Regions from separate parts of the Arthrobacter sp. B1I2 genome, predicted to be linked through region 2. Evidence: predicted binding sites of a transcription regulator. Region 2 holds the regulator's gene; the other holds the start of a gene.
What was found. Region 2 encodes HrcA, which represses chaperone genes, less so after heat shock. Its sites were predicted from a motif close to TTNGCACTCGNNNNNNNCGAGTGCNAA; they were not measured.
Positions count from the first base shown of each region.

Region 1: a site for HrcA is predicted at 2,292-2,318, ahead of QFZ57_RS09090 (Hsp20/alpha crystallin family protein). Genes of this name have one in related genera too.

Region 1 covers NZ_JAUSYC010000001.1:1,959,158-1,964,159, reverse strand. Annotated here, with positions in the region: gene QFZ57_RS09100 (histidine phosphatase family protein) at 1-683, shown strand, start outside; gene QFZ57_RS09095 (NAD(P)H-hydrate dehydratase) at 652-1,608, shown strand; gene QFZ57_RS09090 (Hsp20/alpha crystallin family protein) at 1,800-2,222, opposite strand; gene QFZ57_RS09085 (FAD-dependent monooxygenase) at 2,894-4,531, opposite strand; gene QFZ57_RS09080 (hypothetical protein) at 4,545-5,002, opposite strand, start outside.
Region 2 covers NZ_JAUSYC010000001.1:3,119,986-3,124,987, reverse strand. Annotated here, with positions in the region: gene dnaJ (molecular chaperone DnaJ) at 1-598, opposite strand, end outside; gene hrcA (heat-inducible transcriptional repressor HrcA) at 686-1,699, opposite strand; gene QFZ57_RS14560 (DUF3097 family protein) at 1,872-2,720, shown strand; gene QFZ57_RS14555 (DUF4870 domain-containing protein) at 2,854-3,264, shown strand; gene hemW (radical SAM family heme chaperone HemW) at 3,278-4,507, opposite strand; gene lepA (translation elongation factor 4) at 4,533-5,002, opposite strand, start outside.

The DNA.
Region 1 (5,002 bases), 1.2 Mb from region 2:
CCACCGAGGCGCGCCAGGCCGGAGTGGAGGTCATCGAGGTTCCCGCCCGCGATGCGGACGTGGACCTGTCCGGAACCGGAAGGGACCAGGCCAAGGCGCTGGGTATTGCGTTGGCTCGAATGGCGGAGGAGTTCCGCCCCGACGCCGTGGTGTCCTCCCCTTACGCGCGCGCTCGCCAGACGGCCGAGATTGCGGTGGAAACAGCCGGCTGGCCGCTGCAGGTGCGCACGGATGAGCGGCTGCGCGACCGCGAACTCGGCATCCTGGACCGGCTTACCAGGCTGGGCGTGGAGAACCGCTACCCGGAGGAATCTGAGCGCCGGAACTGGCTGGGCAAACTGTATTACCGGCCGCCGGGAGGGGAATCCTGGGCGGATGTGGCGCTGCGGCTGCGGTCGGTCCTGGACGAGCTGAACAGTCTGGGCACGGGCCAACGGGTGATGCTGGTGTGCCACGATGCCGTGATCATGCTGTTCCGGTATGTACTGGAGGGGCTCAGCGAGCAGGAACTGCTGGACCTCGCAGCCACGGAGGCCATCCTCAACGCCTCCGTCACCCGGTTCGTCCGCCCCTCCGGCGTGGGGCCCTGGACGCTGGAGAGCTTCAACGTGGCGGACCACCTGGCGGAGCAGGGCGTCACCGTCACCGAGCATGCGGGAGACACCAGTGTCCGGCCGCGGTGAATCGTCCGGCGCCACCCTGGTGACACCGTCGCTCCTGCGGGAGTGGCCGCTGCCGGCGCCGGGCGAGGACAAATATTCGCGCGGATCGGTGCTGGTGATAGGCGGAGCCCGGGCCACCCCCGGTGCCGCCCTGCTGGCCGGCGCCTCCGCCCTGCGCGCCGGCGCCGGGAAGCTGACCCTGGCCGTTGCCGAGTCGGTGGCCGTACATCTGGGGGTGGCGCTGCCCGAATGCGGGGCCATCGGCCTGCCTGAGACTGCCGAAGGCTCGGTCAAGGCCGAGCTGGACCGGATCTCCTCCTACTTGGACCGGACGGACACCCTGCTGGTGGGACCCGGCCTCGATGACCCCGACCTTGCCGGTGAACTGCTGGAGGCGTTGCTCCAGCGCGAGGCCGGCGGCGACGGTGGCGGGGACGCCGCCGGTGACGGTGGCAGCAAGGGAGGACCCGCCGTCGTACTCGATGCCTACGCTCTGGGCGCCCTGGTGCCGCTGGAGGACCAGCTGGACCCCTGGCGCGGCCGGCTCATCCTCACCCCGAATCCCAAGGAGGCGGGGATCCTGCTGGGCCGGGACGTGGACAACCTCGAGAAAGACCTGGCCGAAATCTCCGCCAGATTCGATGCGGTGGTCAGCTGTCAAGGCCTGATAACCCAGCCGCCCGGGCTGGACCCGGACGAGCCGGAACTCTGGAAGATCACCACGGGGTACGGCGGTCTGGGAACCTCCGGCAGCGGGGACGTGCTGGCGGGCGCCATTGCCGGGCTCCGGGCGCGGGGAACAAGCAGCGCCCAGGCAGCCTGCTGGGGTACGCACCTGCATGCGGCAGCAGCGGACCGGTTGGCCAGCAGGCTGGGGCCGCTGGGATTCCTGGCCCGCGAACTTGCCGACGAACTTCCCGCCCTGATGCTGGAACTCGGTACCTGACAACTCGGTAACCTGGCCCCGGCTACGGTGCAGACACGTGGATGGCCCCCGGCCGAAGCCGGGGGCCACCGTGTCGGGAGGCTAGAGCCAAAGCTGCCGGTGCGCTGTCTGGCGCTGTGGCGTGCACAGAATGGCGATTCGCCCCAAAAAGGCAGTCAACAGATGCGGCCGCCTCCCGATCCTGTCAAACCCTAGGCAGCGATTTCCTGCTTTGCCCCCTTCGTCTCAATTTCGATCTTGCGCGGCTTGGCCTTTTCCGCGACCGGGATCCGCAGCGTCAGGACACCGGCATCGTAGCTGGCCTTCACCTTCTCCATATCCAGTGTGTCGCCAAGGATCAGCTGGCGGCTGAAGACGCCGCGCGGCCGCTCAGCGGCAATCAGCTCGGTGTCCTTGCCCGCAGGTTCGGGGCGTTCGGCCCGCACCGTGAGGACGTTCCGTTCCACATCCAGGTCCACCGAGTCCGCCGTGACGCCGGGCAAATCGAAGGCCACGACGAATTCCTGGCCCTCACGCCATGCATCCATCGGCATCGCCGCCGGCCGTGCAGCCGTTCCGAGGACCTGCTGGGTTAGCCTGTCCAGCTCGCGGAACGGATCGGTACGCATCAACATGGCTTCCCTCCTCGTAAGAGATATTCCAATACCCACATCAGCCGATCTGTATTGGCTGATACAGATTTTTTAGCACTGGAGAAGCAGGTCTTCAAGGGGTTCAAGCGCAGATTCTTGGAAGTTTTTTTGCCTCTGCCCGCGCTGGATTCCTGCGCTGGCCGGAACATGCGGAAGGGGCCTCCCGCGCACTGAACTGCTGTGCGGGAGGCCCCTTCCGAAGTCCTTCATTCGGGGTTGTGGTCAGTCCCTGGTGGGATCCGGGCGAAGCGGTGCGGGACCTGGATCGGGCACCGGCAGCGGGCCCGGGGGCGCCGGCGTGGGGAACGGGTTCGGAGACGGCGGGCCGGGCGGGCGCGGCTGCGTGGGATCCGGTGATGTGGGCTCCGGACCGGGTTCGGGCGGAAACGGCTCGGGTTCGTGCACTGGCGGGATGGTCATGGAACTTCCCCTCTCACGCTGGGCGGATGTGCCTTGAACTGAACAGAATACGCCTGCAGGCCTCCGGCAACTACCCTCCCCCTCCCCGTTGCTCCATCACTTATGGTCCCTAAAGCGGCCTGGTTAGGAGCCACAAGTGATAGAGCATCACGACGGCGGGAGGGCACCGTGGGTCGGGCGCCGTTTAGTCGAGCGCCGTCGAGTCAGGCATCGTCTCGTCAGGCGCGGTTTAGTCAGGCAACGTCCAATCCGGGGGCGGCACCCACCAGCCGCAGCCAGTCGCGCAGCTGTGCGGGGTCCGCCTCCCCGCAACGAAAACCGATGTACCCATCCGGCCGGACGGCAACAACGCCCCGGCCGGGGCGGCTGTCGAGGCGGTGGACGTGAAGCAGCGGACCGCGGTTGTCCAGGGCCGGGAGTGCTGGGACTGCACCCAAGGCGCCGGGTCCGGCGTCGCGCTCCAGCAAAAGGTGGATGCCGGGCACGGCGGTCAGTTCGTGAAGGCGGACCGCACGCCCATCGGCCGTAACCGATGCGTCCGGCAGCCGCTCCCCGGGCCTGGGCCACCCATTGGCCCGGGGCACTCCGTCACGGGAAATGGCACTGTTCCGGTAGTGCACGAACGGCTGGGCCAGCAGCCTGATCCCCCTTGACGTGAGCCATTGCCGGCGGAGCAGCAGCGGCAGGACCGGCGCGAACGCGGGCAGGAGGCTGCGGGCCAGGCGGGCAGCCGGATGCGGCGAGGCTTCGCCGAAGAAGATAACGTGCGTCAGCGCCAGCACCCGCCGGGCAGCGAGCCGCCGCTCCTGCCCGTAGGATTCCAGCAGCTCCGGCAGCGGCCTGCCTGCCGTCGAGGCGAAGCCAAGCTTCCAGCCGAGATTGAGGGCGTCGAGGATCCCGTTGTTCATGCCCTGGCCGCCGGCCGGGGAGTGGGCATGCGCGGCGTCGCCGGCGAGGAAGACTGGATTGCTTTCGAACGTGCTGGCCAGGCGGTGTTGAAGCGGGACCAGGGCCGACCAGCGCACATCCCGGACAGCAGCGCCCAGTCCCGACTCCCTGAGGAGCCGCACCACCTCCTCCGGCGGAACGGGCGGGCCCAGCTGGCCGAAGCCGGCGTTGGGTTGCGGCAGTGCCGGCCGCGTGGCCAGCATCCGCCAGGTGGCACCCTCGCCCAGCGCGAAGAGGAACGCCAACCCCGCGCTCCCCACCGCTACGTGCAGCAGCCCGGGGTCCAGGGTGCCATCAAGCTCCAGGTCTGCCAGGACCGCTTCCACCCGGTACGGACCACCGCGCCATTGTGCGCCGGTGATGCCGCGGACCGTGCTGGACTGCCCGTCGCAGCCGGCCAGGAACCGGGAGACGTGGTGCCCGGCTGCGCCACTGGCCGCATGAAGGTCCGCGTGCACCATCGCGGAGCCTGGCGCCGAACCTTCCCACCCGCGGCGTTCCGGTCCGAGGCCGCGGAACTCCACCCCCCAGTCCACCGGCACGCCCCTGGCCTGCAGTTCCTGCCAGAGCACGTCCTCGACGTCGGCCTGCCGGACCAGGGTCAGGTGCGGAAAGGCGGTGTCCGGGAGGTTGGCGTGGCCCAGCCGGGCTTCAACGACGCGCCGGCCCAGGTGGATGCGGGCTTCGGGGGTGGTGTCGGCGCGCTCCAGCAACCCGTCCGTCACGCCCAGCGGGCGGAGGCCTTCCAGCGCCCGGGCATGCAGCATCATCGCCCGGGAAGGCCGTACCCGGTGTTCGCGCCGGTCCACCACCCGGACCGTGGCGCCGTGCGCATGGGCCTGGAGGGCTGTGGTGAGCCCGGCGGGACCTGCGCCCACCACTAAAAGGTCGGTGTCCGCCGTCGTGCGTTGGCTGCCTGGCATTCCGGCCCGGCCGTCACGCCTGGCCGAGAAGCCGCCACCAGGCGTGGTCGGGCTGGACTGTTGACTGCATCAGGGTGGGGTTTGCGAGCACGTCGTCCCGGCTCAGCCCGGGCAGCACCTTGTAGCTGATGGACCCGGGGACGCTGACCAGTTCCAGGACCCGCCAGAGGGCGGCGGCGTAGCTGCGGGCCCGCTCGGCACCGTCCCACTGGTACAGGCCCCGGTAGGCGCCGTAGGTGTCGTGGGCACACCAGAGCTTGGAGACAAAGCCGGGGAACCCCACGAAGAGCGGGGTGTTCAGCAGGCTCTCCGCCTCGAAAAGGCGGTGCGCCCGGCCGCGGACCAGGCGGAGCGTGAAGGCCACCACAAGGACGCAGGGCTCGCCGGGTTGACGGTCGACGGCGGTCTCCCGGTAGACCCTCGTCGTGCTACCGTCAGCGAAACGCAGCACCCGGCCCACATGTTCCTTCG
Region 2 (5,002 bases):
CGTTGCAGGGATCCTTGATGACCGTGCCGAAACCTTCGCAGGTGCCGCAGGGGGCTGCCGTCATGACCTGGCCGAGGATGGAGCGCACAGCGCGCTGGACCTGGCCGCTGCCGCCGCAGATGTCGCAGCGTTCGGGGTGGGTGCCGGGGCGGCAGCAGGATCCGTCACAGGTGGGGCAGACGACCGCGGTGTCCACTTCGAGTTTCTTGTTCACGCCGAACACGGCATCCCGGAGGTCGATCCGGACGCTGATGAGTGCATCCTGGCCGCGGCGTACGCGGGAAGCGGGACCGGACGTGCCGCCGGCTCCGAAGAAAGTGTCGAAGATGTCCTGGAACGCAAACCCCTGGCCCGCGTAGCCTGCTCCGCCGAAGCCGTTGTCGGTGCCGTTCTCATTGCCGGTGGTGTCATAGATCCGGCGTTTTTGGGGATCGGAAAGTACCTCGTAGGCGTGAGTTACTGCCTTGAAGCGTTCTGAGGCGTCCGCACCGGGATTTACGTCCGGGTGCAGGGTGCGGGCCAGTTTGCGGTAGGCCTTTTTGATCTCTTCGCCCGTAGCTTCGGGTGAGACTCCAAGGACGTCATAGTGGCTGCTCAAAGTTCGTGTCTCTTCCTTGTTGTACTGCGTTCAGTTGGGCGGCCCAGCTCTTGTTTCCCGGCCGGAACAAACTCCGGCGGCGAAGAGTCAGGGCCCCAAAATCCTGGAAAGGTAACGGGCCACGGCCCTGACGGCGGCCATGGTGGTGGGATAGTCCATCCGGGTGGGCCCGAGAATCCCTACTTTCGCGGCGCTGCCCGGACCGTAACCGGTGGCCACCACGGAGGCCTCGGCAAGGCCGTCGTACGGGTTCTCCCTTCCGATGCTGACAGCGACGCCGCGGGGGTCCTGGGCCATTTCGCTTAGCAGCCGCAGCATCACCACCTGCTCCTCAAGCGCCTCCAGCACCGGGCCGATACTGAGCGGAAAGTCCACGTTGGACCTGGCGAGGTTTGCGGTCCCGGCCATGACCATCCTGTCTTCCCGGCTGTTCTGCGCCAAGCCCTCCAGTCCGACCGCCAGCGCGTGCGCCGCTTGCCGCTGCGGGTGGGGCGTTGCGGCCACGACGGCGGGAAGCGCCTGGGCCAACTGGCTCAGCGGCGTTCCCCCCAGTGAACCCAGGAACCGGGTGCGCAGTTCAGCCAGGGCGTCGTCGCCTAGGTCCTGCCCGACGTCGAACACCCGCTGCTCCACCTTGCCGCTGTTCGCGATCAGGACCACGAGGACCTTGCGGGGGGCCAACAGGACGAATTCGATGTGGCGGACAAGCGCCCTGCTCAAATGCGGGTACTGGACCACGGCCACCTGGTTGGTCAGCTGCGAGAGCAGCCGGACGGTGCGCTCCAGCACGTCGTCGAGGTCGTCCGCGCCTTCGAGCAGGGACTGGATGGCGCGGCGCTCGGCCGCCGACAGGGGCTTGACGGCCGAGATCTGGTCGACAAAAAGCCGGTAGCCCTTGTCCGTGGGAATCCGGCCGGCACTGGTATGCGGGGCGGTGATCAGTCCCTCATCCTCCAGGGCGGCCATGTCGTTGCGGATGGTGGCGCTGGAAACCCCAAGGTGATGCCGCTCCACCAGGGCCTTCGACCCGACCGGCTCGCGGGAGTGGACGTAGTCCTCAACGATGGCCCGCAGTACTTCCAGCTTGCGTGGCTCGCTCACTCTCCACCTCCATCCATGGTTCGGGGCGCATGCCCCGCCCGATGCAACCCAGGGTTAGCACTCGACATGCCTAAGTGCTAACAGTCTATTATGCCTTGGCCCGTTGTTAGCATTGGTACCGCTCCGGGCGAAATTCCGGGGCTGAGGAGCTAGCGCTAGGCGGATCGATTCCATGGATTACCAGAACTGGGGCCCACGCGGCATATCCGCTCCCGCGCGGACGGAACTGCCGGAGGTCCCTGTGGAGCGCGGCATGGTGCTCGAGGAAGTGCAGTCCGGCTGGGTGGGTGCCGTCACCCGGGTAGAGAAATCCGGCGGCATGCATGTGGTGGCCCTTGAGGACCGACGGGGAAAGTCCCGTTCCTTCCGGCTTGGGTTCGGCTTCCTCCTTGACGGCCGGCCCATCCGGCTGATGCCCCCCGCGCCACGGTCTGCTGCCGGTGCGGCGGCCGGCAGGACGGCTTCCGGCTCGGTGCGGGTGGCCGGCCAGCGCGCCCGGGTGGCCAAGGCCAGCCGGATCTGGGTGGAAGGCAAGCACGACGCCGAACTGGTGGAAAAAGTCTGGGGAGACGACCTGCGGGTGGAAGGCATCGTCGTTGAACCCCTGCACGGGATTGACGACCTCGCCGCGGCCGTTGCGGAGTTCAGGCCCGGGCCCGGCAGGCGGCTTGGTGTACTGGTGGACCACTTGGTTCCTGATTCCAAGGAGTCCCGCATCGCAGACGCCGTCATGGCTTCCCCGGGTGCCGCCGGGAACGTCCTGATCGTTGGACACCCCTATGTGGACGTCTGGCAGGCGATCCGGCCGGCCGTCCTGGGCATCGACAGATGGCCTGCCGTACCCCGCGGGCAGGACTGGAAGACCGGGATCCTGAAAGCCTTCGGCTGGCCCCACGCGACCAAGGAGGACATCGGGCTGGGGTGGCAGAAACTGCTGGGCGCCGTGCGCACCTACGCGGACCTCGAAGCGTCGCTGCTGGGCAGGGTTGAGGAAGTCATCGATTTCCTCACCGTGCCCTGAGGGCGGGCACCAGCCTAAAACCCAGTATTCTTGGTACTGCAGTGCACTGTGCAGGGAAGTTGTCCAGCGCAGGCACTGCGCACCGCGCCGGTATTCAAAGTCAGCAACACTTGCACCTCCGAAGGAACAGACTGTGGCAGAAAACGCACGTGATCACAGGGACGGCCAGGGCCGTTCCGAGTACCATGGCGTCCCCGCCAACGCCCTGCCGCTGACTGCCAGCGAAGACCGCCAGTGGGCGACGCTCGCGCACTTCGGCGGGATCCTGGGATGCATCCCCTCGCTGCTGATCTATCTGATCTTCCGTGACCGCGGGCCGTTCACCGCCCAGGAATCCAAGGAAGCGCTGAACTTCAGCCTGCCGCCCACCATCGCCGCCGTTCTGGCCAACATCCTGGTGTTCATCCCCTACGTGGGAAACATCTTCGCGGTCATTGCCACACTGATCTGGGTGGCGCTCACGTGCTTCTCCGTGGCAGCAGGGATCCACGTCAACCGCGGCCAGCCGCACCGCTACCAGTACAACCTGCGCTGGATTAAGTAGCGCCCCACCGGCGCTAGTCCGGCAGGATGCGGCGGACCACTGCGTCTGCCAGGAGCCTGCCTTTGAGGGTCAGGACCAGGCGGCCCCGGAAGGCGGCAGCAGGATCCACCAGGCCGTCCGCAATGAGCCCGGCCACCTGGTGCCGTCCCCCGGCACTAAGCGTTGACACCTCAAGACCCGACTCCAGGCGCGCTTCGAGCATGACCCGCTCCATGTTCCTGGTTTCCGCGTCCAGGGTTTCCCTGCCGGCGGCCGGTGAAAGCCCCTGCATCAACCGGTTCGCGTAGGCGGACGGGTGCTTGACGTTCCACCAGCGCACCCCGCCCATGTGCGAGTGGGCGCCGGGTCCTATCCCCCACCAGTCGTCGCCCCGCCAGTAGGCGAGGTTGTGGCGGCAGGCCTGTTCGGCAGTCCGCGCCCAGTTGCTGACCTCGTACCAGCCAAGTCCGGCTTCGGTGATCAGCTGGTCTGCGAGCTCGTACTTGTCGGCGTGGTCGTCGTCGTCAATTCCCGGGACCTCGCCACGGCGCATCTGCGCTGCCAGCTTGGTGCCGTCCTCAACGATCAGCGCGTACGCACTGATGTGGTCCGGCTCGTAGGAGAGCGCGGTTTCCAGGGAGAAGCGCCAGTCCGCCAGGGACTCCCCCGGCGTCCCGTAAATCAGGTCCAGGCTGACAGCCAGTCCCGCTTCCCGCGCCCACTGCACCACCTGCGGCACCCGGCTGGGGGTGTGGGTGCGGTCCAGGACCTTGAGGACGTGCGGAACCGCGGACTGCATGCCGAATGAGACCCTGGTGAAGCCGGCCTCTTTGAGGACGGCCAGGGACTCGGGGGTGACTGAATCCGGGTTGGCTTCGGTGGTGACCTCAGCGCCGTCCTCAATGCCCCACTGCCCGATGGCAGCGCGGAGGATCATGGCGAGGTCATCCGCGGGCAGCAGAGTTGGCGTGCCGCCGCCAAAGAAGACCGTGCTGAGCTTACGCGCCGGCAGACCGGAACGTTCCAGCACCGTGGCCGCCAGGGACACTTCCGATACCGCGGTCTGCGCGTACGCGTCCTGCGACGCTCCGCCGCCCAGTTCCGTGGCGGTGTAGGTGTTGAAGTCGCAGTAGCCGCAGCGCACGGCGCAAAACGGAATATGGACGTACAAACCGAACGCCCGGTCCGCCGCACCGTCCACTGCCTGGGCAGGCAGCAAACCGTCCGACGGCGCCGGGTCACCGAGGGGAAGTACGCTGGGCATCAGCGGGTCCCCCGCTGCGCGGTGGTCACTTCTTCTTGGCCTTGTCCTTCGATTCGTCGGTGGTGAGGGCGGCGATAAACGCCTCCTGCGGCACCTCCACAGTGCCCACCATCTTCATGCGCTTCTTGCCTTCTTTTTGCTTCTCCAGCAGCTTGCGCTTACGCGAGATGTCACCGCCGTAGCATTTGGCCAGCACATCCTTGCGGATGGCCCGGATGCTTTCGCGGGCGATGATCCTGGAACCGATGGCTGCCTGGATGGGCACCTCGAACTGCTGCCGCGGGATGAGTTCGCGCAGCTTGCCTGTCATCATCACGCCATAGGCGTATGCCTTGTCCCTGTGGGTGATGGCGCTGAAGGCATCCACCTGTTCGCCCTGGAGCATGATGTCGACCTTAACCAGGTCGGCAACCTGCTCACCGTCGGCTTTCCAGTCCAGGGAGCCGTAGCCCCGGGTTTTCGACTTCAGGATGTCGAAGAAATCGAACACGATCT